Regions from separate parts of the Thalassotalea sediminis genome, predicted to be linked through region 3. Evidence: riboswitches for the same ligand, from Rfam matches in the RefSeq annotation. Region 3 holds a riboswitch; each other region holds the start of a gene.
The links. Region 3 has a riboswitch for cobalamin ahead of QUE09_RS05210 (hypothetical protein). Riboswitches for the same ligand answer to the same signal wherever they lie in the genome.
Positions count from the first base shown of each region.

Region 1: linked by a shared signal. The riboswitch ahead of QUE09_RS14400 (TonB-dependent receptor domain-containing protein) and the one ahead of QUE09_RS05210 (hypothetical protein) in region 3 are both predicted to bind cobalamin.
Region 2: linked by a shared signal. The riboswitch ahead of QUE09_RS14445 (ABC transporter ATP-binding protein) and the one ahead of QUE09_RS05210 (hypothetical protein) in region 3 are both predicted to bind cobalamin.

Region 1 covers NZ_AP027361.1:3,153,940-3,156,211, reverse strand. Annotated here, with positions in the region: gene cobO (cob(I)yrinic acid a,c-diamide adenosyltransferase) at 1-58, shown strand, start outside; gene QUE09_RS14405 (cobalamin-binding protein) at 58-915, shown strand; cobalamin riboswitch at 972-1,131, shown strand; gene QUE09_RS14400 (TonB-dependent receptor domain-containing protein) at 1,168-2,272, shown strand, end outside.
Region 2 covers NZ_AP027361.1:3,161,969-3,164,240, forward strand. Annotated here, with positions in the region: gene QUE09_RS14440 (FecCD family ABC transporter permease) at 1-355, opposite strand, end outside; gene QUE09_RS14445 (ABC transporter ATP-binding protein) at 355-1,125, opposite strand; cobalamin riboswitch at 1,213-1,420, opposite strand; gene QUE09_RS14450 (gluconate 2-dehydrogenase subunit 3 family protein) at 1,614-2,272, opposite strand, start outside.
Region 3 covers NZ_AP027361.1:1,155,234-1,157,505, forward strand. Annotated here, with positions in the region: gene hscA (Fe-S protein assembly chaperone HscA) at 1-31, shown strand, start outside; gene fdx (ISC system 2Fe-2S type ferredoxin) at 50-388, shown strand; cobalamin riboswitch at 648-851, shown strand; gene QUE09_RS05210 (hypothetical protein) at 1,033-1,638, shown strand; gene QUE09_RS05215 (cobyrinic acid a,c-diamide synthase CobB) at 1,641-2,272, shown strand, end outside.

The DNA of each region.
Region 1 (2,272 bases), 1.9 Mb from region 3:
ATCTTTGAAACATGCGTTTGAAGCAGGCATTAAAGTACAAAAAGGTATTGATTGGTAATGAATATGAACACTATGTTGTTATCACTTTTTGTAGGGATTTCTGTACTTGTTAGTGTTAACGCCGCACACGCCGAAGAGTCAATAGATAAACCGGCTAAACGAATTATTGCCTTAGCGCCACATATCGTTGAAAACCTTTTTCAAATAGGTGCGGGGGATCTTATTATTGGTACGACTGATCATGCCGATTTTCCTTTAAAAGCAAAAAATATTCCACGTGTTGGTAACTATGCAACACTTAGTATTGAGAAAATACTCGCTGCTAACCCTGATCTTATTATTGCATGGAAATCAGGTAACCCAGCGGATGATCTGGCGAGATTAGCAACATTTGGTATTCCTATTGTTTACTCTAACCCTACTACCTTGGAAGATGTAGCAAAAGAATTAAGAGATTTAGGGCAATGGACAGGGCTATCACGTAGCGCAAACCAGCAAGCAGATAAATATTTGGCACAATTAGCGACGCTAAAAGAAACCTATCAAAATGCTACGCCAATATCATTGTTTTATGAGTTATGGCCTAGACCACTGACGACAATTGCAAAAAACGCGTGGTTACAACAGCAAATACAAGTGTGTGGTGCAACAAACCCTTTTAAAGAAAGTAAAACAGATTACCCTCAAATTAATATTGAACAGGTGATTATTAAAGCACCGCAAATCATTATACAGCCATCATCACATGGTAATCAGTCGCCCGATAAAATTAACTGGCAACAATGGCCGGATATGCCAGCAGTGAAAAATAATGCGTTTATACATCCTAACGCCGATATGCTTTATCGCATGACCTCAAGGTCGCTAGACGAGTTATCGTCACTTTGTGAACTCATTGATAAGCAGCGAAAGTAATATCACTACGACTGACATTTCGGTCGTAGTATTTAACCCTCTGATCGCCTTTGATCAGAATGATACAAAATCTAAACACTTAGCGAAAAACTAAGTAAGAAGGGAAACAAGTGAAACGCTTGTGCTGCCCCCGCAACGGTAAATTGACAATATTCAACGGTAGTTTTTTCGTTGACCGTCAAAAGCCCGGAGACCGGTTTAGATTTTTAATTAAGTTTTACCAATGCGGTGGGCTTTGGTAGCGAGGAAAAAATGAAACATAAACTTATCACGTCGTCTATATTGGCGGCACTTGCCATATCTCCTGTAACTTTTGCTAATACACCTGTGTTAGAAGCAGATGAGCATATTGTCATTACAGCAAACCGAGCGGCAACTAACGCTGAAGACGTATTAGCTTCACAAGTTGTAATTACCCGTGCTGATATTGAAGAAATTCAGGCTAAATCTGTTTTAGATATATTAGCAACCGTTTCGGGTATTGATATTTCCGCGAATGGAGGCCGAGGACAAAATGCTTCAGTATATATGCGAGGAGCAAACTCAGGACATACCTTGGTTTTGATCAATGGCATTCGAATTGGCTCGGCAACTTTAGGTACTACAAATTTAAATGAAATTGCACCTGAATTAGTTGATCGCATTGAAATAATTAAAGGCCCACGAGCAGCGCTTTGGGGGTCAGACGCTATTGGTGGTGTTATTCAGATATTTACCCGTAAAGTAGACGGTGGTGAATACTTTGCTAGTGCGACTTTCGGCAGTGATAATTATCAAAAATATAGTGCAGGTTTTGGTTTAGAGCACGGTGACGGTTCAACGAGCTTTAGTGTTAACCATGAAGAAAGTGACGGCTTTGACGTAAAAGATGATGCAGAGTCAGATGATGACGGATTTGACTATGATTCTTTAGCAATCAATGGTCAACAACAGGTAAATGAGGCATTGGCACTAACGTGGCTAGCGCAAGTAGATCAGGGCGATACAGAATATGATAGCGCTGGGCATAATGAATCTGCGGTTAATAACCATATGTGGAATATAGCTGCCGCTTATCAAACAACGCTAGCGAGTTATGCCAATAGTACGCAACTTTCTATAGGGCAGAGCCGTACCTCAAATATTAGTTATGGTAATGGTACAGCAAAAAATGAAGGCAATGTTTTTGATACTCGCCGAGACCAAGTGTCGTTGTTAAATCATACAATGTTTTCTGCTAACTGGCAGGTAAATGTTGGTGCTGACTTTTATGAAGAACAGCTAAGAGGTTCAAGTGAGTTTGTTGAAACGCAACGTGATATCGCCGGTTATTTTGCTCACACTGTTTATAACCAAGATAAATTCAGTTATGAGTTGG
Region 2 (2,272 bases), 1.9 Mb from region 3:
AAGAAAATGTCTGAAAGTGCTCAGGTAACAAACTTGAGATTGTAGCGCCGAGTCCAGCGCCTGCGACAATACCAAAAAGGTAAGGATCAGCTAAGGGATTTCGAGTAACATTCTGCATTAATGCCCCGGCAGCTGCTAAGGCAAATCCAGCTAATAAGCCCATTAAAACTCTAGGTAGTCTAATTTCAAGTAAAATAGTTTGATAGATTGGCTGTTGGCATTGCGCACTTACACATTGCCAAACCTGAGAAAAACCAATTTCTGTTGTACCAAACCCCATAGAAAATAACAGTGATAGCAGTACAATAATAGATAGCACCAAGATACCAGGCATAAAAGGTATACGCGTATTCATTAGCAATGCCCACCAAAGGTTACCCGTAATTTCCCGGTAATGGGGTTGTTATCAACCAAACATTCCATTTGAAAAACCTGTGTTAACAGTTCAGCCTGCAACACCTTTTCAGGCACATCAAATGCTATCACTTCGCCATGAGACATAAGCATAATACGCTCGCAGTACAAGGCAGCCAGATTTAGATCGTGTATGGTCATCACTAGGGTTAACCCCAAATCTTTAACGATAGATAAAATTTGATGCTGATAAAAAATATCGAGATGGTTTGTTGGCTCATCCATAATCAGAATTTCGGGCCGTTGAACAATCGCACGTGCAATTAAACATCGTTGTTGCTCACCGCCAGATAACGTATTGAAAGCCTGATGTTGCTTATCAATTAAATCCACACGCTCTATTGCTTGACGTAAGGTTGTTAGATCAGCCTGAGTACTCAAATCAAAATAATTCTTGTGTGGAATAAGACCCATTTTAACCACGTCAAATACGGTCAAATTGAATACAGACTCTCGGTGTTGACTTACCACCGATATCTTTTGTGCAATTTCGCGTCGACTGAAGTCTTCAAGCGGTGTGTCTATAAGAGAAATAGAACCTGATTGAGGAAAATACTCTCGATAAAGGCATTTTAAAAAAGATGTTTTACCTGCACCATTAGGTCCGAGGATGCCAACAGTTTCGCCAGCATTCACTGCGAAATTAATACCTTTAAGTATCAATTTTTCATCAACAGACCAAACGAGATTTTCCGCACTTAAATGTAACAAAACACCATTACCTATGAGTATGCGTGCGGAGGTCAGGTTATTAATAGCGATGCTTGATAATAACTTAACTATGTTACCCGCACAGTTAGTAAATATCTTTTCATGGCAGGTCTCCTGACTTTTAGGGATGTCCCAAGATTTACCTTCCCAGTGTTAACACCAGTGGTTTTAAAACTCAGCCCTAATTACAGTTGCGGGAACAGTTGTGGAATTACACCACATTCCCTTTTAAGCCTTGGTGTTTTTACACATTTTGTCGGTAAAAATTTAAGGCACCATAAAAATTGCGGCTACTCTACCACAGTCAGTATGACAACACCAGAACTCAGCATTCTAGGTGGCTATGAGTAAATTTGAATAAAGGAGAGAGAGAACGAGATATAGACTTTCTAATAGAATAAACATCCAAACATAGGTTGCTTCATGCATTATCAAAAGGCTATAAATAGCCTTGGTTAGCGATAATATTACCTAACCAAGGCTTGCATTTACAACGTTAAACCTAATTTTTTAACGACTTGTTCAAGGTGAACCATCGCTTCTTTTGTTGGCCCAGGGTAGTCTCCCATAATAGGCACATTGCCTATATAACCAATATCTTTCATTCCGGCAGGACTAGAAAAGAATGCAGCCAATACTAATGATCTAAAACGAGAAAAAGCAGGAATAATTTGTGCAAATTCTTCGTTTTTAACATTTTTGTCATAGGCGATATCATCAATAATCATTAACTGCTCTGCAGAAGATAACTCATTAAAGGTTTTACCAAACCTCAACTTGGCTTCATCACCAATCCACAGCAATGTAGATAGGATAGTTGTTCTATCTCGCTGTTGTCTGCTGTATGGAGCACTTACCCATTCATCTACAACATCAGGCACGCCCACTTCACTTCCAGATGGTACTTCTCCTTCGCGTGGAACGAGAATATCGGACAATGTCGCCACTAAATTTAACTGTGACTGAGTCAGTGTTTTTGGCCAAGGTGATTTAGGTGGAATAATTAAGTTTGGATCTTTGCCGTATCCTTTGGCAGTAATTGGTGACAATTTTAACGTTGGCCAATGTCCAATACCCTTGGTGAGTTCTGTCTCAACAGCAAACGCAACGCCGGCAGGTATCAGACTGCTCGCTGAAAGCGCGCCTA
Region 3 (2,272 bases):
ATTGTCAGGCCATACGGTTGACGACTTATAGTAGAGTAAAGAGACAATCATGCCAAAAATTATCGTATTACCGAATGAAGAATTATGCCCTGATGGTGCCGTATTAGAAGCGGAAAAGGGTGAAAGTGTACTAAATGTTGCGTTGAAAAATGACATAGATATTGAACATGCTTGTGAAAAAGTATGTGCATGCACAACATGTCACGTCATTATCCGTGAAGGCTTTGACTCGTTAGAAGAAAGTGACGAACTTGAAGACGACATGTTAGATAAAGCGTGGGGTCTAGAACCTGAATCTCGCCTTGGCTGTCAGGCTATTGTTGCAGATGAAGATTTAGTTGTTGAGATCCCAAGATACACCGTCAATATGGTATCTGAGAATCACTAAGGCTTCTAAGTATTTAGCTTTGACAATAAAAAAAGGGTAATAACAGTGATGTTATTACCCTTTTTTTATTGTCAATGTTAACCCCCATAGTGAGGTGGTGCTCGTTCAGTAGGGGGCTTTGCCCGTAAAACGTATTTTTAACGGTATCAATTAAGTTGTTTCCCTGTTTTATCGACAAGACGTTTTAGTTCATTAACTGTTGAACTAACGGCAGCTATCACGTAGTATCAGCGCTGATTTAGGTGTCTTAGATAATCATAAGTTCATATATAGTGAACGGTGTTTATTGACGATGAAACGTGAAACTGGTGAAAAACCAGTACTGCCCCCGCAACGGTAACTGTGAGCAGCAACAAAACCACTGTATTTAGAAACGAGTCATTACGTTTGGTTCGAAATATGGGAAGGTGTTGCAGACGCGATGATCAGGAGTCCGGAGACCGGCCTAAACGATTACTCGACAACTGCGGTGGGCGGTATTCAGAGCTGTAAATGGTTGTAATTAATCCAAGGTGCATACGAATGTTACCTATGGATGCATTGATACGATTACTGTCTGTAATGTTAAAATGACCTGACTCTTCGACCGTTCTCAACTTTGATTTCAAACACCGTGAAATTTAATTTTCAATAACGGGAATGTTATGAAATCAGTCAAGATTACACATGCATATGGTATTTTAAGTGCCATATTTATTATCCTTACGTTACTTTTACTCGCTACGCGTGGGCAACATTTTTCAAGTTTGCATAATCTGCCAAGTGCCTCGATAGCGGTGTTTTTTTTAGCGGGAATGTATTTACGCAGCATAAAGGCCTTTTGGTTTTATTATCTGTTAACGGTTGCCATAGATCTTGGTGCTTCGTATATGCGTGGACAATTTGGTGACTGTATCACTACATCTTACCCTGCTTTAGTGCTAAGTTATGGCGTAATGTTTAGCATAGGGAGATATGTAAAACCTATGTGGTATGAAACATCACACCTAAAGAACTTTGCTAAAGTTGCATTAGGTTTATTTGTTGCTAGCTCGATTGCATTCTTCATTTCAAATGGTAGCTATTACGTATTTTCAGGCAATTTTTCAAACTTATCGTGGGCAGAATATACCTCGCGTGTAGATAAATATTACTTACGATCAATATCAAACCCTATTTTTTACGTATTTGTTGCCTTTGTTTTGGACTTTACCATGAACCATTTTTTTACCAATAAACTCATTGCAAAATTAAGGAATGGTAAGGTTTAAAAATGAAGCGGACAACAGATAAAAGTGAACATGTTTTCCAATCAAAGCCTTGTCGTACAAACAGCGATAGCGCAACATGTCCTGCATTAGTGATAGCTGCGCCGCATTCAGGATCAGGTAAAACAACGGTTACGGCAGCATTAGCACGTTATCACCGTAATCAAGGGCGTAAAGTAACAGTATTTAAAGTTGGTCCAGACTTTATCGACCCGATGATATTACGACAGGCAAGTGGTGAGTTGGTTTATCAATTGGATTTATGGCTAGTGGGTGAACAAGGCTGTCAAGAGTTGCTTTATCGAGCCGCTTTACAGTCAGACCTCATTTTAATTGAAGGTGTCATGGGGCTATTTGACGGCACACCAAGTAGTGCTGATTTAGCTACATATTTTGCTATTCCTGTGCTCGGGGTGATTGATGCTAAAGCAATGGCTCAAACGTTTGGGGCGGTTACTCATGGCTTAGCTAATTTTCGACCTGACTTACCATTTTCGGGCGTGTTAGCAAATCGAGTTAACAGCGAGCGGCATGAAGAGCTATTGGCAATGAGCTTACCAGATAATTATTGTTTTTATGGTCGTATACCTACCGATGCCAACATCTCGCTACCTGAACGTCATTTAGGGTTAGTACA